Regions from separate parts of the Agromyces mariniharenae genome, predicted to be linked through region 1. Evidence: predicted binding sites of a transcription regulator. Region 1 holds the regulator's gene; the other holds the start of a gene.
The links. Region 1 encodes LexA, which represses DNA repair genes until DNA is damaged. Its sites were predicted from a motif close to TCGAACANNTGTTCGA; they were not measured.
Positions count from the first base shown of each region.

Region 1 (11,709 bases):
CGCTCGCGGTGCCGGGATCGGCGAACTCGATGTACGCCTCGTCGACCACGACGATGCCGCGCGCGGCATCCGCCACCGCGGTGATGGTCTCGAGGGAGAGCGGCGTGCCCGTGGGGTTGTTCGGTGCGCAGAGCAGCACGATGTCGGGGTCGTGCTCGCGCACCGCGGCCACGGCGGTCTCGGGCGAGAGCTCGAACTCGTCGTCGCGGCCGGCCGTGATCCACTCGGTGCCGGTGCCCGACGCGAGCAGCCCGTACATGGAGTACGTCGGGGCGAAGCCGAGCACGCTGCGACCGGGTCCGCCGAAGGCCTGCAGGATGTGCTGGAGCACCTCGTTCGAGCCGTTCGCCGCCCAGATGCGGTCGATGTCGAGGTCGTGCCCGAGGTAGTCCGCGAGCGCGCGTCGGAGCGCCGTGAACTCGCGGTCGGGATACCGATTGAGGCTGAGGATCGCCGCGGCGACCCGGGCGACGATGTCGTGCGCGACGTCCTCGGGGATCGGATGCGTGTTCTCGTTGACGTTGAGCGCGACCGGGACCGACTTCTGCGGCGCGCCGTAGGGCGTGCGCCCGCGCAGGTCGTCGCGGATGGGCAGGTCGTCGAGGCTCGTCACCCGTCCATGCTAGCCACGGGCTCACGCGCGCCCCGCGGCCGTGACGTCATGGGACGACCGGGAGGGCGAGCCGCTGCCCCGGCTCGACGACCGCGTCGTCGAGGCCGTTGAGGCGGATGATCTCGTCGATGAGGACGCGCGGGTCGCCCTCGGGCGCGAGCGACTCGGCGATGGCCCAGAGCGAGTCGCCCTGGCCGATCGTGACGTACTCGAACGAGGAGGCCGGCGCCGACGAGCCGCCGTCGGCGGCTGCACCACCCGAACCGAGGACGGTGACGAGCGCCCAGACGACGAGCGGCAGGGACGCCAGCGCGGTGAAGACGATGCGCCCCCGGCGCGTGAGTCGGAGCCGCGTCGCCGTGCGCGGTGCCGACTCCACCGTCATCGTGCGGGTCGGGACGATCGCTGCGCTCATGTCACACCTCCTGGACGAGTCGCATCCGACCCTCGGCCGGGAGGGCCGGATGCGAAGCTCTGTTCCGAATATATCTTCGAATGTTCGAAGCTGCAAGCACCCGACTCGCCGGAATGCGCCCGCGGATTCCGCGACACACTCGAACGAATGTTTGCCGCACCGACATCTGCCGGATACAGTTTCGAATGTTCGACCACAGTCGATCAGAGACCACCGACATCCGGTCGCGAGCGGCCGCAACGAGGGGCGGAGACCTTGAGCACCGACATCGACGACGTGCGGGACCAGGGCAGGGCGCGCCGCCGCAAGAGCCTCAGCGCCAAGCAGGTCGCCATCCTCGAGGTCATCCAGCGCTCGGTGTCGAGCCGTGGCTACCCGCCGAGCATGCGCGAGATCGGCGACGCGGTCGGGCTCTCGTCGCTCTCCAGCGTCACGCACCAGCTGAACCAGCTCGAGCTGGCCGGCTACCTGCGTCGCGACCCCAACCGCCCGCGCGCCCTCGAGGTGCTCATCGAGCTGCCCGGTTCGGCCGATCGCGCGCCGTCCGCCGGTGAGCCCATCCCCGTCGGCGACGCCGCGATGGTGCCGCTCGTGGGGCGCATCGCCGCCGGCATCCCCATCACGGCCGAGCAGCAGATCGACGAGGTGTTCCCGCTCCCCCGCCAGCTCGTCGGCAAGGGCGAGCTCTTCATCCTCAAGGTCGTCGGCGACTCCATGATCGACGCCGCCATCTGCGACGGCGACTGGGTCGTCGTGCGCTCACAGCGCACGGCGGAGAACGGCGAGATCGTCGCCGCAATGCTCGACGGCGAGGCGACGGTCAAGGTGTTCCGTCAGCGCGACGGCCATACCTGGCTGCTCCCCCGCAACAGCGCGTTCGAGCCCATCCTCGGCGACCAGGCCGAGGTGCTCGGCAAGGTCGTGGCAGTCCTGCGCACGGTCTGATCCCAGCACCTGAGCCGGTGGCATTCCGGGCTCGCGCCCGATACCGCGACGGATGCCGCGACGGCGCGATCAGGCGGCGGCGACCGCCGCTGCCGGCTGGGGCTGCGGCTTCGCCACCCCGCGCAGCCAGCCGACGACCGTGTCCATGAAGCGGGCGTGGTCATCGCGGAACACGGTGTGGCCCGTACCCTCCACGGTCTCGACGGTCATGCCCTGCCGGCGCAGCTGCGCCGCGACGCGCTCGGTGATGAGCAGGCTCTTCTCCGCGAGCACGACGAGGCTCGGCGCGACGAGCCGCGCCGGCGGCACGAGCGGCCGGGTGTCGGCGAAGCCGAGGATCGTCCGTCGGTCCCAGTCCCGCAGGGTGGCCAGCTCGATGTCGACGTCGGCCGCGCTCCACTTCGGGTTCATGCGCACGAGCGCCGAGCGCCTCGGTCGCGGCGCGACCGCGAAGAACGCCTTGAACGCCCAGCCGCGGATGCCGGTGGGGAACGAGAAGGCCGGGTCGATGTAGATCGCAGCCCGGGGCGCCATGCGGTCGGCGACGAGGCTCGCGACGAGGCCGCCGAGCGAGTGGCCCATGACCACGTCGGGCGGACCGTCGACCAGCGGCGTCAGCGTCTCGACGACGTCGTCCGCCCAGGCGGCCGGCGAGTACCGGCGTGCACGCGGGCTGCGCCCGTGCCCGGCCAGGTCGACCGCGAGCACGCGGAAGCCGTGCTCGTGCAGTTCAGCGGTGACGCGGTGCCAGGCTCGCGAATCCGACATGATGCCGTGGATGAGCACGGCGGTCTTCGTGCCGCTGCCGGATTCGTTCACTGCGAGACGCATGCGCCGACCGTACGCGACGCACCTGTGGAATCCCCCGACGACGGCCGAGGGGTTGCCACGAGCCCGTCGGTGTGCGTGCGAGACGACGAGGGGCGGATGCCGCGAGCCCGCGGCATCCGCCCCCTTCGTCGATGCCGACTACTCGGCCAGCACGGGCTCCGCGAGCTCGGCGCGCACCGCGCGCGTCGCCTCGATGATGTGCTCGAGCGAGGCGACCGTCTCGTCGTAGCCGCGCGTCTTCAGGCCGCAGTCGGGGTTGACCCACAGCTTCGACGCGGGGATCTCGGCGACGGCCCGCTCGAGGAGCGCCTGCACCTCGGCGGCGCTCGGCACGCGCGGCGAGTGGATGTCGTAGACGCCCGGCCCGATGCCGTGGTCGAAGCCGCTCGACGACAGGTCGTCGACGACCTCCATGCGGCTGCGCGCGGCCTCGATCGACGTGACGTCGGCGTCGAGGTTGCGGATCGCGTCGATCACCACGCCGAACTCCGAGTAGCAGAGGTGCGTGTGCACCTGGGTCGCCGACGCCGCGCCGCCCGTGGCCAGGCGGAACGAGCCGACCGACCAGTCGAGGTACGCCGGCTGGTCGGCGAGCTTCAGCGGCAGGAGCTCGCGCAGCGCGGGCTCGTCGACCTGGATCACGCGGATGCCGGCCTGCTCGAGGTCGGCGATCTCGTCGCGCAGGGCGAGCGCGACCTGGCGGGCGGTGTCGCCGAGCGGCTGGTCGTCGCGCACGAACGACCACGCCAGGATCGTCACGGGCCCGGTGAGCATGCCCTTCACGGGCTTCTCGGTGAGCGACTGCGCGTGCGTCGACCACTCGACCGTCATGGGAGCAGGGCGCGAGACGTCGCCCCACAGGATCGACGGACGCGTGCAGCGCGAGCCATAGGACTGCACCCAGCCGTGCTGCGTCACGGCGAAGCCGTCGAGCAGCTCGGCGAAGTACTGCACCATGTCGTTGCGCTCGGGCTCGCCGTGCACGAGCACGTCGAGGCCGAGGTCCTCCTGCAGGCGGATGACGCGTTCGATCTCGTCGCGCATGAGCGCACGGTACTCGGCATCCGTCAGCTCGGCCTTCACGAGCCGGGCGCGAGCACGGCGGATGTCGGCCGTCTGCGGGAACGAGCCGATCGTCGTGGTCGGCAGCTCGGGCAGCTCGAGGGCCTCCTGCGCCGCCACGCGCTCGTCGTACGCCGCGCGGGTGAAGTCGCGATCGGCGAGGGCGTCGAGGCGGTGGCGCACGGCGGGCACGCGCACGCCCGGCGCGCCCGCGCGGTCGGCCAGGGCAGCGGATGCCGCGTCGAGCTCGGTCGCGATCGCGTCGCGTCCCTCGGCGAGGCCGCGCGCGAGCGTCGCGACCTGCGCGACCTTCTGGTCGGCGAACGCGAGCCAGCTCACGAGGCGCGGGTCGAGCAGCGTCTCGTCGTCGACGTCGTGCGGCACGTGCAGCAGCGACGTGGAGGTCGACACCGCGACATCGCCCGAGCGCGAGCGCAGCGCGTCGGCGCGCTCGAACGCGTGCGCGAGGTCGCCGCGCCAGATGTTGTGACCGTCGATGACGCCCGCGACGAGCGTCTTCGCGGCGAGCGACTCCTCGGTCGCCGGGTCGAGCTGCTCGGGCGCGGTGCCGCGCACGAGGTCGAACGAGATCGCCTCGACGGGGGCGGCGGCGAGAGCCGGCAGCGCGTCGTCGAGTGCGCCGTAGGGCGCGGCCACGAAGATCGCGGGACGCTCTTCGGCAGTGCCGAGGGCGTCGTAGGCGCGGCCGATCGCGTCGAGGACGCGCTCGCGGGGCTCGTCGATGCTCTCGCTCACGAGCGCCGGCTCGTCGAGCTGGACCCAGGCGGCGCCGGCGGCGGCGAGCTCGGCCAGGAGTGCGGCGTAGACGGGCACGAGCTCGTCGAGGCGGTCGAGCGGGCGGAAGCCCTCGGGCGCGCCGTCGGCTGCCTTCGCGAGCAGGAGGAACGTGACCGGGCCGACGATGACGGGGCGGGTCAGGAACCCGGCCGCCCTGGCCTCGGCGAACTCGGCGAGGATGCGGTCGGCGTGCAGCGCGAAGGCGGTGTCGGGGCCGATCTCGGGCACCAGGTAGTGGTAGTTCGAGTCGAACCACTTCGTCATCTCGAGCGGGGCGTCCTCGCCCTCGCCGCGGGCGATGGTGAAGTACCCGGCGAGGTCGACCCGGCCGGCCTCGTCCTGCAGGCGGTGGAAGCGCTCGGGCACGGCGCCGACGGCGATCGCGGCGTCGAGCACCTGGTCGTAGTACGAGAACGACTCGGGGATCGACGAGTCGTCGCGCCCGAGGCCGAGCGACGCGAGCCGCTCCCTGGTCGCTGCCCGGAGCTCCGCCGAGGCGGCCTCGAGCTCGGCGGCGTCGATCGTGCCGGTCCAGAAGGCCTCGACGGCCTTCTTCAGCTCGCGGCGGCGGCCGATGCGCGGGTAGCCCAGGATCGTGCCGGTGGGGAAGGCGTGTGCGGTCATCGTTCTGTGGTGTTCCTCTCGTTGACGAGTCGGTCGTGGGGGCCGAGGCCGAGGCGGTCGACGACGTCGAGCACGGCTTCGTGGCGGTTGAAGGTGTACAGGTGCAGGCCGGGTGCGCCGCCGTCGAGCACGTCGGCGGCGAGCCGGGTGGCGAAGTCGATGCCGATCTCGACCTGCGCGGCGGCGTCGGGCTCGATCTCGAGGTCGATCGCGAGCGACGCGGGCGGCTCGACGCCCGTGAGCTCGGTGAGCCGCGCGAGCCGGGCGGGCGTGGTGACCGGCATGATGCCCGGGAGGATCGGGATGGTCACGCCGCCTGCCCGGGCCCGTTCGACGAACCCGAGGTAGTCGTCGGCGTGCCAGAAGAGCTGGGTGATCGCGAGGTTCGCGCCGGCGATCTCCTTCGCGAGCAGCGTGTCCACGTCCTGCGCGGCGCCACGCGAGCGCGGATGCCCCGTGGGGAACGCCGCCACGGCCACGCGCTCGGGCCGCGGCCGCTCGCCGATCTGCGTCACGCCGGGCAGGCCGGGGATGCCGACCTGCGCGAACGGCTCCCGCTCCTCCTGCACGCGGTGGATGAGCTGCACGAGCTCGGCGGCGCTGTCGAGGTCGCCGATGCCCTCGTCGGAGTCGGCGCCCACCGGTGGGTCCCCCCGGAGCGCGAGGAAGCTCGTGATGCCGGCGTCCAGGAACTCGCGCACGAGGCGGTTCGCCTCCGCGTGCGAGGAGCCGACGCACGTGAGGTGCGCCATGGGCTCGACGTCGGTGTTCTCGAGCATGTAGCGGAGCACCGTGAGCGAGCGGTCGCGCGACGTGCCGCCCGCGCCGAACGTCACCGAGATGAACGCGGGGTCCGCCTCGGCGAGGCGGTCGATGGTGCGCCCCAGGGCGAGCGCCGCGGCATCCGATCGCGGCGGATACAGCTCGAACGAGACCGGCGTGCGGGGCCGACAGTCGGCGCCGCCGGCGTCCTGTCCGGTCTCTGCCATGGTGCTCCTGCGTGGCGGGGCCGTGTCGTCGAGGAATGCACGGCAGGCCGCGTCCCCCGGCCGTACTCGGCGGGTGGGTGTCGCGGGCGGGTGCCGGGCTCGGCGGTCGCTCCAGGTGCCCGGCATCCGGCCGTGCACCGACGATCACCAGCGACGATACGCCTGGGATCCCTCGAAATGGGCACTATGACGCGACGTGACGCCCCGAAACGGGACGATCGGCACACCCGGGGTCGGGTGCGCCGATCGTGTCGAGCGCTCAGCTCGCCCGTCAGGCGGGCACGGATGCCGCGTCGAACTCCGCGAGCTGGGCGGCCTGCTCGGGCGACGCGAGCGCCGTGATGCGGGTGCCGTCCTCGACGTACTCCACCGAGAGCACGCGGCCCGTCTCGTGCAGCGTGGAGACCACGTCGCCGCGGTCGTACGGCACGAGCAGGTCGACCTGCACGGCGGGGTCGGGCAGCATCCGCCCGATCGCCTCGAGCACGTCGGCGACGCCCGCGCCCGTGCGCGCCGACGCGAACACGGCGTTCGGCTCGAGACCGCGCAGCACGAGGCGATCCTCGGGCGTGATGAGGTCGGCCTTGTTGAATACCACGAGCTCGGGCACGTCGCGCGCGCCCACCTCGCCGATCACGTCGCGCACGGTGGCGATCTGGCCGGCCGGGTCGGGGTGCGCCGCGTCGACGACGTGCACGATCAGGTCGGCGTCGCCGACCTCCTCGAGCGTCGAGCGGAACGCCTCGACGAGCTGGTGCGGCAGGTTGCGCACGAACCCGACGGTGTCGGCGATCGTGTAGACGCGGCCGTCGGCCGTGGTGTTGCGGCGAACGGTGGCGTCGAGGGTCGCGAACAGGGCGTTCTCGACGAGCACGCCCGCGCCCGTGATGCGGTTGAGCAGGCTCGACTTGCCGGCGTTCGTGTACCCGGCGATCGCGACCGACGGCACGGCGTTGCGGCGGCGGTTGGCCCGCTTCGCCTCGCGCGCGGGCTTCATGCCGACGATCTGCCGGCGCAGCTTCGCCATGCGCGAGTGGATGCGGCGTCGATCGAGCTCGATCTTCGTCTCACCGGGTCCACGCGAACCCATGCCCGCACCCGCGCCGCCGACCTGGCCACCGGCCTGCCGGGACATCGACTCACCCCAGCCGCGCAGGCGCGGGAGGAGGTACTCGAGCTGCGCGAGCTCGACCTGGGCCTTGCCCTCGCGGCTCTTCGCGTGCTGGCTGAAGATGTCGAGGATCGTCGCGGTGCGGTCGATGACCTTGACCTTCACGACGTCCTCCAGCGCACGCCGCTGGCTGGGCGCGAGCTCGGTGTCGGCGATCACGGTGTCGGCGCCGAGCGCGGCGACGATGTGCCGCAGCTCCTCCGCCTTGCCGCTGCCGAGGTACGTGCTGGGGTCGGGGTGCGGACGACGCTGGAGCAGCCCGTCGAGCACCCGCGCGCCCGCGGTCTCGGCGAGGGCGGCGAGCTCGCGGAGCGAGTTCTCCGCGTCCTCCTGCGATCCCTGCGAGTACACGCCGATGAGCACGACGTTCTCGAGTCGCAGCTGCCGGTACTCGACCTCGGTGACGTCCTCGAGCTCGGTGGAGAGCCCGCTGACGCGACGGAGCGCCGCGCGCTCCTCGCGGTCGTACTGCTCGCCGTCGGCCGTGTCGGCGCCCGCGGCATCCGACCAGTCCTTCTGGATCGCCGACGCCTCGGCGGCGCCGAATCGCGCCACGCCCGCGCGGGTCTCCGCGCTGCGCAGCACGCGCTCGACGGCGTCGTCGGCGGTGCTTCGCTCTGCTTCGTTCATCGATTCCACCCTACTTCTCTCAGTCCTCGTGTCGTGCGATAGCTTGCTTGCATGGGCTCCGACCACTACTTCTCCCCTGCCCCTCGGAGCGATTCCACCGTCCGCACCATCCGTGCCCGGCTGGCCGGACGCGAGCTCGAACTCGTGACGTCCGCCGGCGTCTTCAGCCCCGAGCACCTCGACAAGGGGACGCGCGTGCTGCTCGACGCGGTGCCCGAGCCGCCCGCTGCGGGCCACCTGCTCGACCTCGGCGCCGGATGGGGCCCGATCGCGGTGAGCCTCGCGCTGCAGTCGCCGGATGCCACGGTCTGGGCGGTCGACGTCAACGAACGTGCGCTCGACCTCGTGCGGCGGAACTGTCAGCGGCTCTCCATATCGAATGTCAACGCCGTGGTGCCCGACGATGTTCCCGCGCAGGTGCGATTCGCGCAGATCGTCTCGAATCCGCCGATCCGCGTGGGCACGGCCGAGCTGCACGCGATGCTCGGACGGTGGCTGCCGCGCCTCGAGTCCGACGCCGCCGCGTGGCTCGTGGTCGCGAAGCACCTGGGCGCCGATTCGCTGCAGCGCTGGGTCGGGACCGACCTCGGGTTCGACGTCGAGCGGTCGGCGAACTCGAAGGGGTTCCGGGTGCTCGAGGTGCGGCACGCGGCCGGCGCGTGAGCGGTCAGCGAGCCGCGGCGAGCCCGCGGGTCAGCCGAGGCTGAGGACGCCGTCGAAGACGAGCTCGGCCGGCCCGGCCAGTGCGACGTGCTCGCCGTCGTGGGCCTGGAACATCCGCACGCCGAGCACCCCGCCGGGCACGTGCACGCGCCAGTCGTTCGGCGCGCCCTCGCCCGCCCAGTGCCGCACGGCGAGGGCGGATGCCACGGCGCCCGTGCCGCACGAGAGCGTCTCGCCCGAGCCGCGCTCGTGCACGCGCATGCGGACGCGCCCGATGCCGTCCTCGACGAGCGGCTCCGCCGGCACGACGAACTCGATGTTGGCGCCCGCCTCGGGGACCGGGTCGAGGATCGGCTGGTAGGCGAGGTCGATCGCCTCGAGCTCGTCGTCGTCGGCGAGGGCCACCACGACGTGCGGGTTGCCGACGTCGATGCCGAGGCCCGGCCGCGCGACGGGCAGCTCCTTCGCGCGCACGAGCGGCTCGCCGCCGGCGAGGCGCCACGGGCCGAGGTCGGCCTGGAACCCGGTCGCCGTGCGGCTCACGGTGCGGACGCCCGCGCGTGTGCCGATCGCGATCGACTCGCCCGGGGGCAGCTCGGCGAGGCCCTGGTCGAGGAGGTAGCTCGTGAAGACCCGGATGCCGTTGCCGCACATCTCGGAGACCGTGCCGTCGGCGTTCCAGTAGTCCATGAACCAGACGGCGTCGGGGTCGGCGGCGAGGGCCGCGGCGCCGTCGTCGAGGTTGCTCGATCGCACGGCGCGGATGACGCCGTCGGCGCCGACGCCGAACCGGCGATCGCAGATCGCGGCGATCTGCGTGGGCGTGAGCTCGGTGTCGCCCTCGGGGTCGCTGAAGAGCACGAAGTCGTTGCCGGTGCCCTGCCCCTTGGTGAATCGCAGATCGAAGGACATTCGATCAGTCTAGGGCCGCCCGGCGGGCCGGCTCCGCGCCGCGCCCGTCGCCGCAGCCGCCACCAGCGCCGCCGCGAACACCCCCGCCGTGGCCGCGACGCTCGCGAATCCCGCGGCCTGGAGGAGGATGCCCGACGCAGCTCCCCCACCTGCTGCGGCCAGCCCCATGCCGACCTCCCCCCAGCCCTCTCGCCGGAGTCGGACCCGCTCTGCCGCGTCACGCGCGAGCACCGTGCTGCCAGCGACGAGTGCGAGGTTCCACCCGGCGCCGATCACCACGACCGAGACGGCGACGCCCGGCAGCGAGTGCGGGACCGACGCGGCCATGAGCGACGCCGCACCGAGCGCGACGGCGCTCACCGCGGCCACCCGCTCGGCGCCCCACCGGCCGACGAGCAGCCCCGAGAGCGGGGACGGCGCGAACATGGCCGCGATGTGCGCCGAGATGAGGAGGCCGACCGTGCCGAGGTCGGCATGGAGGTGCTCGAGATGCACCGGCACCACCGTCATCACGATCACCATCACGATGTTCGCGAGCGACAGGATGCCGACGCCGAGGATCGTGTCCCGTCGTGTCGTTCGCCCGCCGCCCGTCATACGTCCACCATCGGCCGAGATCGCACCCCGGGCCGGCGCGGTCCCTCCCGCCGGCGGAGCCATCGAGCGGGCCGCACTCGGGACGCGCGGAGCGCTGGCCACGAACGCGCCGGCGGCCACGGCGAATCCGAGGGCGCCGAGCGCGAAGCAGCCGGCGAGCGGCGGCATCCCCATCGCCTGCCCCGCGACATCGCTCGGAGCCAGCAGGAGCGGCCCGATGACGGCGCCGACGGAGGTTGCGACGAGGAGTCGCGTGAGCGCCCGCACGCGATGCTCGGTCGTCGCCCGCTCCGCCGCCGCGTAACGGCTCAGCATCACGGCGGCATTGCCGGCACCGAACACCAGGCTTCCGAGCAGCATCGGCCCGATGGCGCCGACGATCGCCGACCACACCACGACGGCGGCCCCGATCGCCGCGAGGGCGGCCCCCGCCGCCAACGCCGGCGACCGTCCGCCCCGTCGGGAGGCCCGGCTGATGGCGAGCGCGGCGAGGGCCGTGCCGATCACGAGCATGGCCTGCGGCCACCCGGCGAACCACGCCTCGCCGCCGAGACGGACGGCGAGCAGTCCAGCGGCCGACCCCGCGACGGAGTTCGCGAGCGCTCCCACGGCGGCGCCGATCGGAAGGAAGGGGGTGCGGGCGCTCAGCCGATCGGTCGTGGCCCTGGTCGGGGCGGATTCCGTGGTCATGCGGATCATGCTAGGAATGGCGGCGAGCGCTCTGAATGGCCATCGAGCATCCACTCTCCCTGATTCGCTCGCATTCGGAACGCGAAGGGAGTGATCCGCATTGCGTGCGTACGAACCCGATGACACCGACTGGGCGATCCTCCACGAGCTGCAGCTCGACGCCCGGATCTCCTTCAACGAACTCGGCCGGCGGATCCACCTCTCCCCGCCCTCCGTCGCCGAACGCGTGCGTCGCCTCGAGGGGCACGGCATCCTCACCGGTTACGCGGCGCACGTCGATCCGGCCGCGGTCGGCCAGGACGTGACCGCCTACATCAACCTGCGGTGCGATCCCGGACGCTGCCTCCTGAAGACCGCCGATCCGGAGGAGTTCCCCGAGGTCGTCGAGATCCACAAGCTGGCCGGACGCCACTGCACGATGCTGCGCGTTCGCGTCGCGTCGATCGCGCATTTCGAGGGGCTCGTCGAGCGCATCGGAACGCACGGCCCGCTCGAGACGACGATGGTCATGTCGACCCCGTTCACGCGGCGGGAGGTGCGCCCGGCTCCGCCCCGCCGACCGGTCACGACCGGGGACGCATGGTGGCAGGCGAAGGATGCCTCGGGCGACGCCTGATCGCGCCGGCACATCCGCCCATCCCGAGACGACATCGGGACATCCTGCTCAGTCCAGGGTCGCTTGACGGGCGAGTTCCGCGCCTCGCTCGACGACGTCGTCGCCGTCGATCGTGGTCGCGTCCGCGTAGCGGCGGAACCAGCCGACCTGCCG
Region 1 is NZ_VSSB01000001.1:44,512-56,220, forward strand. Features, by position in the region: gene FYC51_RS00180 (histidinol-phosphate transaminase) at 1-613, opposite strand, end outside; gene FYC51_RS00185 (LysM peptidoglycan-binding domain-containing protein) at 660-1,028, opposite strand; gene lexA (transcriptional repressor LexA) at 1,296-1,973, shown strand; gene FYC51_RS00195 (alpha/beta fold hydrolase) at 2,043-2,804, opposite strand; gene metE (5-methyltetrahydropteroyltriglutamate--homocysteine S-methyltransferase) at 2,943-5,288, opposite strand; gene FYC51_RS00205 (methylenetetrahydrofolate reductase) at 5,285-6,277, opposite strand; gene hflX (GTPase HflX) at 6,549-8,078, opposite strand; gene FYC51_RS00215 (class I SAM-dependent methyltransferase) at 8,130-8,741, shown strand; gene dapF (diaminopimelate epimerase) at 8,772-9,653, opposite strand; gene FYC51_RS00225 (MFS transporter) at 9,663-10,940, opposite strand; gene FYC51_RS19705 (Lrp/AsnC family transcriptional regulator) at 11,041-11,556, shown strand; gene miaA (tRNA (adenosine(37)-N6)-dimethylallyltransferase MiaA) at 11,605-11,709, opposite strand, start outside.

Region 2 (11,709 bases), on a different contig from region 1:
CGCTTGGCATACTGGAGGGAGCCGCTTCCGATGGAGGACTGCCGTGGCCGATCTCAACGTTCTCGCCCAACGCCACCTCGATGCCGCGCTCGCGGATGAGCACGGCCGCAGCGCCGAGCTCATCCTCCGCGACGGTCCCATGCGCCAGACGATCATCGCCCTCCGCGACGGCGTCGAGCTCGCCGAGCACAACTCCCCCGCCGCCGCCAGCCTGCAGGTGCTGGTCGGGAGCGTGCGCGTGACCGGCCAGGACGTCACCGACATCCGCGACGGCCGCATCGAGGTGCTGACGCATCACCGCCACGCGGTGCTCGCGCTCGAGGACGCGGTGTTCCTGCTCACGACCGTGACGAGCGTCGAGGGCAGTGTCGGCGGGCCCGAGCGCGCCCGCTGAGCTCAGGCCACCTCGCCGCCGGAGGCTCGGAGCGCCGACCGCGCCGCAGCGATCGAGGGAGCGGCCTCGCTGCCCCGGCGGAGCGCCAGGCGGATCGTCCGTGCGCTCCCGCTCGGCTCCAGGGCGCAGGCGGATGCCTCGGCCGAGACGATCGCCGGCAGGAACGCGACCGCGCGCCCGTGCGCGACGAGCCGGGCGTGGAGGAGCACGTCGGTCGACTCGAAGGCGACGTTCGGCTCGAATCCGGCGGCACGACAGGCGGCCACGGCCCACTCGCGGGAGCGGGTCCCCGGCGGCTCCATCGCCCACCGCGCATCGGCCAGCTCGGCGAGCGCGGTCGCCCCGTTCGCTCGCGGCGTCGCGACGAGCATCGCATCGTCGAGCAGGTGCTCGGTGCGGATGTTCGTGATCGGCGCCACGGGGGCGCCCGGGTACTGCTCGTAGAGCACGAGGTCGACGTCGCGCGCGAGCAGCGCTGGGAGGCCGTGCTCCGCATGGACGTGCAGGAACGAGACCTCGACATTGGGATGCTCGGCGGCCAGCCGGTCGAGCGCGGCCGGGATCAGCGAGTGCGCGGCGGACTGGAACGCGGCGATCCGCACGTGCCCCGAGACATCCGTGCGGCTCGCGGCGATGGCCGCCTCGGCGTGCTCGAGCTCGAGCAGCACGCGCTCGGTGTGGGCGACGAGGAGCTCCGCGGCATCCGTCAATCGCACCCGGCGGCCCACGGGCTCGAGCACCGGCACGCCGACCTCGCGCTCGAGGATCGCGAGCTGATGCGAGATCGCCGAGGTGCTGTACCCGAGCGCCTCGCCGACCGCCGCCAGCGTGCCGCGGTGCTTGAGCTCGCGGAGGAGACGAAGTCGATGGAGGTCGTACATGGAACACCGTTCGATCTGCTTCACCGATACCGATGACTTTCATGCTATCGATCGATGAGTCGTGCCTTCGTATCGTCGAGGCATGACTGACCTGCTTCCCGCTCGCACGCCGCACACGCTCACGATCGACGCCGACCGCCTCTGGGCCTCGCTCATGCAGCTCGCCCGCGTCGGCGCCTACACGGATGCTGCGACCGGCCTCATCGGCGTCGACCGCCAGTCGCTCACCGACGCCGACGCCGAGGGGCGGCGCCTGCTCATCCGCTGGATGGACGACGCCGGCCTGGAGGTGACCGTCGACGAGATGGGCTCGATCTTCGGCCGCCGCGAGGGCCGCGAGCCCGACGTCGCGCCGGTCATGGCCGCCTCGCATGTCGACAGCGTCGCGACCGCGGGCGCGTTCGACGGATGCCTCGGGGTGCTCGGTGGGCTCGAGGTGGTGCGCAGCCTCGACGATGCGGGCATCACCACTCGTCGGCCGCTCGTCGTCGCGGCGTTCACCGAGGAGGAGGGCGTGCGGTTCGGCACCGACATGCTCGGATCGGCCGTCGCCGCCGGCCGCCTCACCCTCGAGTACGCGTACGACCTCGTCGACTCGGCAGGGCTGCGGTTCGGCGACGAGCTCGTGCGCATCGGATTCCGCGGCGACCGGCCGGTGCGGCTCGATCCACCGCACGCCTACGTGGAGTGCCACATCGAGCAGGGTCCCGTACTCGCGCAGCAGGGGTTCGCCGTCGGCGTCGTCACTGGAGTGCAGGCGATCTCGTGGCAGCGGGTCACGATCCACGGCCGAGCGGCGCACGCCGGCACCACGCCGACCGAACTTCGCGTCGACGCCGGCCTCGCGGCCGCGCAGGTCGTCGTGCACGTGCGCGAGATGGTCGACTCGGGGCGCTACGGCCGCCTTCGCGGAACCGTCGGGCACCTCAGCGCCTCCCCCGGCCTGCCAAGCGTCGTGCCCGACCGCGCCGAGCTCACCGTCGACCTCCGCAACCCCGACGACGCGCTCATGGCCGCCGCCGAAGCCGATCTGGCCGCGTTCCTCGACGACCTTCCCGAGCGGCAGCCCGGCCTCCGTGTCGAGTCGACGCGCATGGCCAAGACCAGCGCCGTGCCGTTCTCGGTCGACGTGCAGGGGGCCATCGCCTCGGCGGCCGCGGACCTCGGCATCCCGACGATGCGACTCATGTCAGGCGCGGGGCACGACGCCCAGGAGATCGCGGCCATCGCGCCGACCGCGATGGTGTTCGTGCGCGGGCAGTACGACGGCATCAGCCACAACCCGCGCGAGTACTCCACGCCCGAGGACTGCGCCGCCGGCATCGCGGTGCTCGGCACGACGCTGCTGCGACTCGCGGAGGAGGCAAGAGCATGACCGAGACGTACTGGAACCCCGCCGCCCGCGCCTGGCGTGCCGATCGGCCGAGCGGGGTCATCGAGTTCCACCGGACCCTGCCGGGCTACCGCCCGTCGCCCCTGGTCGAAGCGCCCGAGCTCGCCGCCGAGCTCGGCGTCGGCCGCGTGTTCGTGAAGGACGAGAGCTCACGCCTCGGCCTGCCCGCCTTCAAGATCCTCGGGGCGGCCCACGCCGTCGCCCGTGCGCTGTCCGCCCGGGTCGGGTCGCCCGGCCGAGCGCTCACGCTCGACGAGCTGCGGCCGGCCCTTGCGGCGGCTCCCCCGGTGCGGCTCGTTGCCGCGACCGATGGGAATCACGGGCGCGCCGTCGCGCACACGGCGCGGCTGCTCGGCCTGCCCGCGCAGATCTGGTTCCCCGACGGACTCACGCCCGAGGCGAAGGACGCCATCGCGGCCGAGGGCGCCGAGGTCGTCGAACTGGCGATCCCGTATGACGACGTGGTCGCCGCGGCCACGCGCGCCGCGGAGGGGGCCGGGCCCGATGCCGTGCTCATCCAGGACACCGCATGGCCGGGGTACGAGCAGGTGCCGCAGTGGATCGTCGACGGGTACTCGACGCTGTTCGAGGAGGCCGACGCCCAGCTGGCCCAGCTCGGGGTCGTGGCCGGAGCGGATCTCGTTGGGGTGCCCGTCGGGGTCGGATCGCTCGCGCAGGCGGCGGTGCGCCACTACCGATCGGGCGCCGGCGCAGGCGACGGCGTGGGTGTGCTCAGCACTGCGCCGATCGTGCTGAGCGTCGAGGCGAGCGCGGCCCAGCCGATCATCGCGTCGCTGAACGCCGGTGAGCTGGTGAGCGTGCCGACGAGCCACACCGTGATGTCGGGACTCAATTGCGGCACGCCGTCCGAGATCGCCTGGTCGGTGCTGGCCGCGGGGCTCGACGCGGCTGTCACGGTCGACGAGGAGGAGGCGATCCGCGCGGTCCACGACCTGGAGGCGCTCGGGATCGACTCCGGTCCGTGCGGCGCTGCCACGCTCGCGGGCGTGCGCCGCCTGCTCGCCGACGATCGCGCTCGGTCCGCGCTCGGCGCCGACGCGACGGTCCTGCTGCTGTCCACGGAGGGCCGGCAGGCGAACCCGCTGCCCGAGGAGGATCGATGAGCGACGGACGGACGGGCGGCGGCGCAGCGAACACGGGCGCGGCATACCGAACTCGCTCCGAAGAGCTCGAGCTGCTCCGCGACCTCATCGCGATCGACTCCGTCAACCCGGCGCTCGTTCCCGGCGGCGCCGGTGAGTCCCGCATCGCCGACGCGGTCGTCGCCTGGCTCTCCCCACGCGGCTTCGAATGCCGGCGCCTCGAGACGACGCCGGGGCGTCCATCGATCGTGGCAATCGCCCGCGGCACCGGCGGCGGACGCAGCCTCATGCTCAACGGGCACCTCGACACGGTCTCGCTCGCGAGCTACGACGGCGACGGGCTCGCGCCCGTGGTCCGCGACGGGCGACTGCACGGTCGCGGCGCGTACGACATGAAGTCGGGACTCGCCGCGATGATGGTCGCGGCCGCGGGAGCTCACGGCACCCCGCACCGCGGCGACGTCGTGCTCGCGCTCGTGGCCGACGAGGAGCACGCCAGCCTCGGCACTGAGGACGTGCTCGAGCACGTCGTCACCGACGGCGCCGTCGTGGTGGAGCCGACCGGGCTCGACCTCGTCACGTCGCATCGCGGGTTCGCCTGGGCGACCGTCACCGTTCACGGACGCGCCGCGCACGGTTCCCGGCCCGACCTCGGCGTCGATGCGATCGCGAAGGCCGGCCGACTCCTCACCGCGATCGACGACCTCGGCGCCCGGCTCGCGGCCGGCACGCGGCATCCGCTGCTCGGCACCGGCAGTATGCACGCCGGAACCATCACGGGCGGCGCCGAGCCGTCGAGCTACCCCGGCTCGTGCACGGTCACGATCGAGCGGCGCACGATCCCCGGCGAGGATCACCTGACGTTCGAGCGCGAGCTCCGGGGCATCCTCGACGAGCTGGCGCGCACGGATGCCGCGTTCACCGCCGATCTCGCGATCACCACGCACCGCGGCACGTTCGAGGCCGGCGTGGCATCCGAGGTCGCCGCCGCCGTCGGTGCGAGCTTCGGCGAGGTGACCGGTCGGGAGCCGGCACGTCGCGGCGAGCCGTTCTGGACGGACTGCGCACTCCTGGCGGCGGCCGGCATCGACACCATCATGTTCGGCGTCGACGGGGGCGGCGCGCACGCGGCCGACGAGTGGGTCGACCTCGACTCGCTCATCGTCGTCACCGCGACGCTCGAGCGAACGATCGCGCGCTACGTGGGGTGACGAGCCAGACTCTCAGGCACTTCGAGCATTTGTTCGACTCTATGCTCCGCTCTGCTTGTTCTGACCCGAACATGAATGCTAAACTGAGCACGCTCGTGCCGGAGCGAACGAACTGGAGACAGTCATGCATCCGTTCCTGCACGAAGACGCTCGTCCGTGTTGACCGCGGGCTCTGAGGTGGCCTCGGGTTCTCCGGTGACCGCGGGCGCTGTGTTCGCCCCCGGCCTCGACCTCATCGTCGACCGGCTCGCCGAGGCGACGGCTGCGCAAGCCGATGCCAATCGGGCTCATGCCCGCCAATGGACGGCGCTGGCCGAACTGATGCGACTCGCGCGCGCCAATCCGCGTGTGTACCTGCGCTCCGAGGGGATGGCTCGAGCCGACGCGTTGGAGATGGCCGAAGACACGGCCGCATACGACGCGGGACTGCGCCTGCAGCTTTCGGCCAACCAGGTGCGCAGCATCGCCCACGATGCACAGGTGCTGGAAGACCGGCTGCCGGTATTGCACGCCGAATTCGTCGCCGGACTCACCACGGTCGGACACGTCCGTGTCGCCGTCGACCTCGTGGCGGGATGGACCGACGATGCAGCCCTGCGGACCTTCGACGGGCAGCTCGCCGCGTGCGCATCCACGACGACGGTCACGGCGTTCCGCGGGCGGGCGCGCCGCCTCAAGGAGCGACTGCTCCATGAGTCCCCCGAAGAGCGCCACGCGAAGGCATTCGCCGATCGGCGTATCTGGGTCGAGCGAGCCGACGACGGGATGGCCTACCTCCACGCACTGGTTGCAGCGCCCGACGCCGTACGGATCATCGAACGGCTGAACGCCACGGCACGTGCCGAGCAGAAGAAGACCCGGTGCGGCGAGCCCCGATGGCGTTCGCGTGATCAGATCCGCGCCGACCTGGCCGTCGGGTGGCTCGCGGGCGACGGCACGCCGACCGCCGCGAAGGTGCGTCCGATGCTGCTCGTCCCGATGCTCTCCCTGCTGGGCGAGGGCGACGAGCCGATCGAGCTCCCGGGATACGGCAGCATCGATCGGCGCTCGGCGGCGCGCCTGTTCGCGAAGGCCCCATCGTTCCGGCGGGTTGCCACCGACCCGTTCACCGGCGAGATCCTCGAGTACGACCGCACGCGCTACCGGCCGACGAAGGCGCAGCGAGACTGGGTCGCACTGCGCTTCGAGACCTGCATCGACCCGACGTGCTCGCGCTCGGCCTACGATTCCGACGTCGATCACCTCGAGGAGTGGGCTCGAGACATGGGGAGCACGAATCGCGACAACCTGGTCCCGCTCTGCGAGAACGGCAATCTCCGCAAGAACCTCAGTCGCATCGCCTACGACCGACTGCCCTCGGGAAAGGTCTCGATCACCACGCCGACCGGGTACGCCGTCATCGCCGACGCGCCACCGTTCTGATCGACACCGCGCGCCCCCCGCCCTGACGCTTCACTCCCGTATGCCCGCGCGCGGCGGGCGGACCGCCCGCACTTCCCATCGCGTCTGCCGGCGCGTGACGCGGCTCGCGTCGGTCGGCGGTCACGCAATCGAGCGCGTCAGCCAGCCGTCGCGTCGGTCGACTGGTCCATGACGTAGATCACGAGCCCGTTGGGATCGCGATACGTCGCCAGCTTCCCGCCCGGGATCTCGGCCGGCTCCGCGAGCACGTCGAGCCCTGCGGGTGCGTCGGCGTGGAACCGATCGACGCTGTCGACGACGAACACCGGTCCGGCCGGGGCGTCGGGATCATTCGCGTCGAGCATGAGCTGCACGTCGGTGCCGGGCATGCCGAGCGCGACGGTGGTGTCGCCCTCGCGCCACACCTCCTCGGCGCCGAACGCGTCGCGGTAGAGGGCCAGTGAGGCGGCCAGGTCGGAGGTGGGCGCCAGGAGGAACTCGAGCTTCATCGCGCGGCCTTTCCGTGTGTCATAACGTGACTTGCCCTCAGCATAACGGCATTATGGTCATGTGCGCGAGTGGATCCCGGTCTCGACGTCCCCGAAGGGACGACTCGTGCTGGCCGCCGCCCGCGAGTTCGGCTCACGACCTTTCGACGACGTGACCGTCGCCGACCTCGCTCGAGCCGCGGACGTCACGACCGGCGCCCTCTACCATCACTTCGACGGCAAGCTCGGGATCTACGCGTTCGTGCGCACCGACGTCGAACGCCGCGTGCTCGACCGTATGGAGGGCGCTGCGGCGGCCCTTCCGGGCGGCTCGGCGAGCGCGCGAATCGGTGCTGCGATGGCGGTCGGCTTCGACTTCGCGACCCGGGCCGGATTCGCCTGGATGCTCGCCGAACCGCCGATCGGCGACGAGCCCGACGCCATCGCCGGCGCCCTGGGCGAGCTCTGCGCGCCCCCCTCCGCCGAGCTCGGCGCGATGCTCGCCGCCGCCTGGCGCGCCGCCGTCGGGGCGGTCGCGCGGGGCGGCGACCCCGCGACCGTGCGCGAGGCGTTGAGCCGACTGACAGCGGGCTGACGGAGCCCGGTTCGGTCACTGGCCCGGTGCGATGTCGGTGGTTGCTGAGATCATCTCAATATGACCACGATCGACCACCCGCGCATCGACCCCGTGCGCACCGAGTCGGCGCCCACCGAGCTGGCCCAGACGCGCCAGCTCGTCGTGGGCGACATGCTCGTCAACGCCGCGGGTTCCGAGTACGAGGTCACCAAGCTCGCACGGCTCGGCCGCGGCATCCGCGTGCACTATCTCACCCGAGACGGCCGCCAGGGCCGGTTCACCTCGGCGCCCGAGGCGATCGTGCGCCGACGCGACGCCGAACGCGCCGAGCGCGCGTCCTGATCTGGCAGGACGCGCGCTCGAACGCCGGTCGGACGATCGATGTCAGGCGGTGCGGAAGAACTCGTTCGCCCGGGCCGAGAAGAGCAGCAGCAGGCCGATGAGGGCCAGCGCGCCGCCGATGAGCGCCGACCAGAGCAGCGCGGGGTGCGTGAACATCGTCAGGATCGCCGTGCCCAGGTTGAGCGCGAAGACGATCGCGACGATGATCCTCGCCGCGTTGTTGCCCCGGAAGAGGCCGAGGCTGACGATGACCGTGATGGCGCCGATGAGGATGTTCGCCCACGCGACGCCCGCACCACCGCCTTGCGCGCCGAACAGGATGAGGACGCCGGTGAGGATCTGGAGGGCTCCAGAGATCCAGGCGAGAACGGCGACGAGGGTGACTCCCCCAGGACGAGGACCTGCCACGATGGCTCCTTTGCTCACAGAGAGGTGCTTGGGCTCAACGTACTGCGAGGATGCCTCGGGTCGGGCGAACCGGGCGCCTCGGCGTGTCACGGATGCCGCGGCATCCGTCACCTCACCCGACGTCAGCTCACCCGGCGTCAGATCACCCGCCGACCCTTCGAGAGCACCGGGTCGACGAAGCCCGACCCGTGATCGAGCTGGTAGTCGAGGTTCACCGCCGCGTTGATGAGCGAGAGGTGGCTGAACGCCTGCGGGAAGTTGCCGAGCTGCTCGCCCGTGAGCCCGATCTCCTCGGCGTAGAGGCCGAGGTGGTTCGCGTAGGTGAGCATCTTCTCGAAGACGAGCTGCGCCTCGTCGAGGAACCCAGATCGCGCGAGCGCGTCGACGTACCAGAACGAGCACAGCGTGAAGGTGCCCTCCGACCCGCGCAGGCCGTCGGGCGACGCGCTCGGGTTGTAGCGGTAGACGAGGCTGTCGGAGACGAGCTCATCGTCCATCGCCTCGAGCGTCGAGAGCCACATCGGGTCGCGCGGCGCGATGAATCCCATGAGCGGCATCACGAGCAGCGACGCGTCGAGCACCTCGGTGCCCTCGTACTGCACGAAGGCCTTCCGCTCCTCGTCCCAGCCCTTCTCCATGACCCACTCGTAGATGGCGTCGCGCTGCTCGCGCCATCGCGGGATGGGCGCCGGCCGGCCCCGCGACTGCGCGAGACGGATGCCGCGGTCGAGCGCGACCCAGCACATGAAGCGCCCGTACGTGAACTTCTTCGGCCCGCCGCGGGTCTCCCAGATCCCCTCCTCGGCGGTGTCCCAGTGGTCGCAGACCCAGTCGAGCAGCCGGCTGAGCTGCGTCCAGCCGACGTGCGGCAGCTGCAGGCCGTGCGTGTCGGCGAGGTGGATCGAGTCCATGGCCTCGCCGTAGATGTCGAGCTGCAGCTGGTCGGCGGCGCCGTTGCCGATGCGCACGGGCGCCGAGCCGCGGTAGCCCGAGAAGTGCTCGAGCGACTCCTCGACGAGGTCCGACGAGCCGTCGACGCGGTACATGATCTTGAGCGGCCCCGAGGTGTCGCCGACGCTCTCGTGCACCCGCTGCATGAGCCACTCGACGAACTGCTCGGCCTCCTCGGTGTAGCCGAGGCCGAGCAGGGCGTACACCGAGAACGACGCGTCGCGGATCCACGTGTAGCGGTAGTCCCAGTTGCGCTCGCCGCCGACCTGCTCGGGCAGTCCCGCCGTCGGCGCGGCGACGAGCGCCCCCGTCGGCGCGTACGTCATGAGCTTCAGGGTCATGGCGGAGCGGGCGACCATCTCGCGCCAGCGCCCGCGGTAGGTGGAGCGCTCGTTCCACTCGCGCCAGTAGCGCCGGGTCTCGAGGAACATGTCGAACAGCTCGTCGTGCGTGATGCGCTTCGGCGGCACGCCGCCCGACTCGAGCATCACGCCCGTCATCTCCCCCGCGTTGAGCGAGCCCGTGATGCGCACGCCCTGGCCGGCGATCTCCCCCCGCCCGGCACGCTGGCCGCCGTGCATCACGAAATCGCCCACGCGGTGCAGCGTCAGCGCCTGGTCGGGCGACCGGAAGATGACGCCCTCACCCTGGACGGCCGAGAAGTCGTGCGCCTGCCGGCCGTAGTCGAAACGGGGCTGCACCTCGGCGATGAAGTCCAACGTCCCGCGCACCACGCGCAGCATCCGCACGAGCCGGTGGCGGTCGGTCGCCGTGCCGTCGGCCACGGGCATGAAGTCGATGAGCTCGCCGACGCCCTGCTCGGTCATGAACCGCGTCACGAGGATCGCCGTGTTCGGCAGGTACAGCTGGCGCGACACGTAGTCGTCGGTCGCGGGGCGCACGCTGCAGTACCCCCCGCGCTCGGCGTCGAGCAGCGACGCGAACACGCTCGGCGAGTCGAACCGCGGGCAGCAGAACCAGTCGATCGTGCCGTTCGAGTCCACGAGCGCGGCCGTCTGCAGGTCGCCGATCAGCCCGTGGTCGGCGATGTTCGGATACGTGTCGGCCATGCGCCAGCCCCCAATCCCCAGCGCCATGTTCTCACGGCGGCCGCGGCGGGCTCAGGGCCGCGTTCGGGGGTGTCGGCGTCAGTCCCGCGGATGCCGCGGGACGCTCATTCCCGTGGCAGGAATGCGTGGTGCATGAGCGACCACGCCCGCTGCGCGACGTCGGGGCGCTCCGCGGCATCCGCCCGCGAGATCACGTCGGCGAGCATGGTGATCGCGAGCAGCACGTCGGCCGCCTCGACGTGCTCGCCGAGGCGGCCGGCGGCCTGTTCGCGAGAGAGCACCCGCTCGACGATGCCGGCGAGCTTGTCACTCAGGTGCGTCACGCGCTCGTCATGGCGGTTGTGCCAGATGAGGTCGATGAAGGCGGTCGAGACCACGACCTGTCCGACGATCGCGTCGAGCAGGTCGTCGAGCGTGGCGTCGTCGGGCTCCACCGCGACCGCGAGCTCGTCGAGGTTCTCGTCGAAGACGGCGACCGCGAGCGAGAGCCGGTCGGGGAAGTGCCGGTAGAGACTGCCCTGCCCGACCCCCGCCTTCTTCGCGACCGCGCTGAACGGCGCCTGCAGTCCCTCGGTCGCGAACACCTCGCGTGCGGCGGCGACGAGGGCGCGCCGATTCGCGGGTCCGGCGCTCGGCCCGCGATTGGGCTTGCGCTCCGCTCGGATTCCCTTCCCACGCTCAGGCACGGGTGTTACGTTACTACCGGACAAGGATGTCCGGTAGGTTCCGGACGAGCCCGAAGAGAAGGAAGCACCCCCATGAGCACCCCCAAGCCCCTCACCGGCGACGACTCCATCAAGACCTGGCTCGAGCACCCGGTCGGCGGCCCCATCATCCGCGACATGCTCGCGCAGGCCGGCCAGGACCCGAGCGTGCTGCGTCCCGTGTACCGCCTCGCGCTGAAGCGCCTGGTCAAGCTCAGCAAGGGGCAGTTCAGCCAGCAGATGGTCGACGACCTCGTGGCGCGGGCGGCCGCGGGCGACGTGCCCGCGGCGGCTGCGGTCGCGGGCGAGGTCGATGACGCCTCCGATGAGGCGGTGGCGGATGCCGCGGGCACGCCCGTCGAGCGACCCGAGTGGGTCGAGCGCCTCGACCAGGGCCGATTCGCGGGCAAGACCGTCATCGTCACGGGCGCGGGCTCGGGCATCGGCCGTGCCACCGCGTCGCGCATCGCCCGGGAGGGCGGCCGTGTCGTGGCCGTCGACGTGTCGCAGGAGCGCCTCGACGAGTTCGCCGCGGACCACCCCGGCGCCGACATCGTGACGCTCGTCGCCGACATCACCGACGACGCGAAGGTCGCCGAGATCGTCGGCGCCGCAGGCGAGCGCATCGACGGCCTCGCCAACATCGCCGGGATCATGGACGACATGACGCCGATCGGCGAGCTCACCGACGCCGTCTGGCAGCGTGTCATGCGCGTGAACGTCGACGGCACCATGAAGCTCATGCGGGCGGTCGTGCCGACCATGCTCGCAAAGGGCTCCGGCTCG
Region 2 is NZ_VSSB01000002.1:339,188-350,896, reverse strand. Features, by position in the region: gene FYC51_RS14945 (LysR family transcriptional regulator) at 1-394, shown strand, start outside; gene FYC51_RS14935 (LysR substrate-binding domain-containing protein) at 397-1,275, opposite strand; gene FYC51_RS14930 (M20 family metallo-hydrolase) at 1,358-2,650, shown strand; gene FYC51_RS14925 (pyridoxal-phosphate dependent enzyme) at 2,647-3,792, shown strand; gene FYC51_RS14920 (M20/M25/M40 family metallo-hydrolase) at 3,789-4,982, shown strand; gene FYC51_RS14915 (HNH endonuclease signature motif containing protein) at 5,178-6,404, shown strand; gene FYC51_RS14910 (VOC family protein) at 6,542-6,892, opposite strand; gene FYC51_RS14905 (TetR/AcrR family transcriptional regulator) at 6,954-7,466, shown strand; gene FYC51_RS14900 (hypothetical protein) at 7,527-7,790, shown strand; gene FYC51_RS14895 (hypothetical protein) at 7,833-8,198, opposite strand; gene FYC51_RS14890 (glycoside hydrolase family 15 protein) at 8,336-10,219, opposite strand; gene FYC51_RS14885 (TetR/AcrR family transcriptional regulator) at 10,324-10,905, opposite strand; gene FYC51_RS14880 (SDR family NAD(P)-dependent oxidoreductase) at 10,978-11,709, shown strand, end outside.
Region 2: FYC51_RS14915 (HNH endonuclease signature motif containing protein) is a predicted target of LexA. The motif match lies at 5,004-5,019, and genes of this name have one in related genera.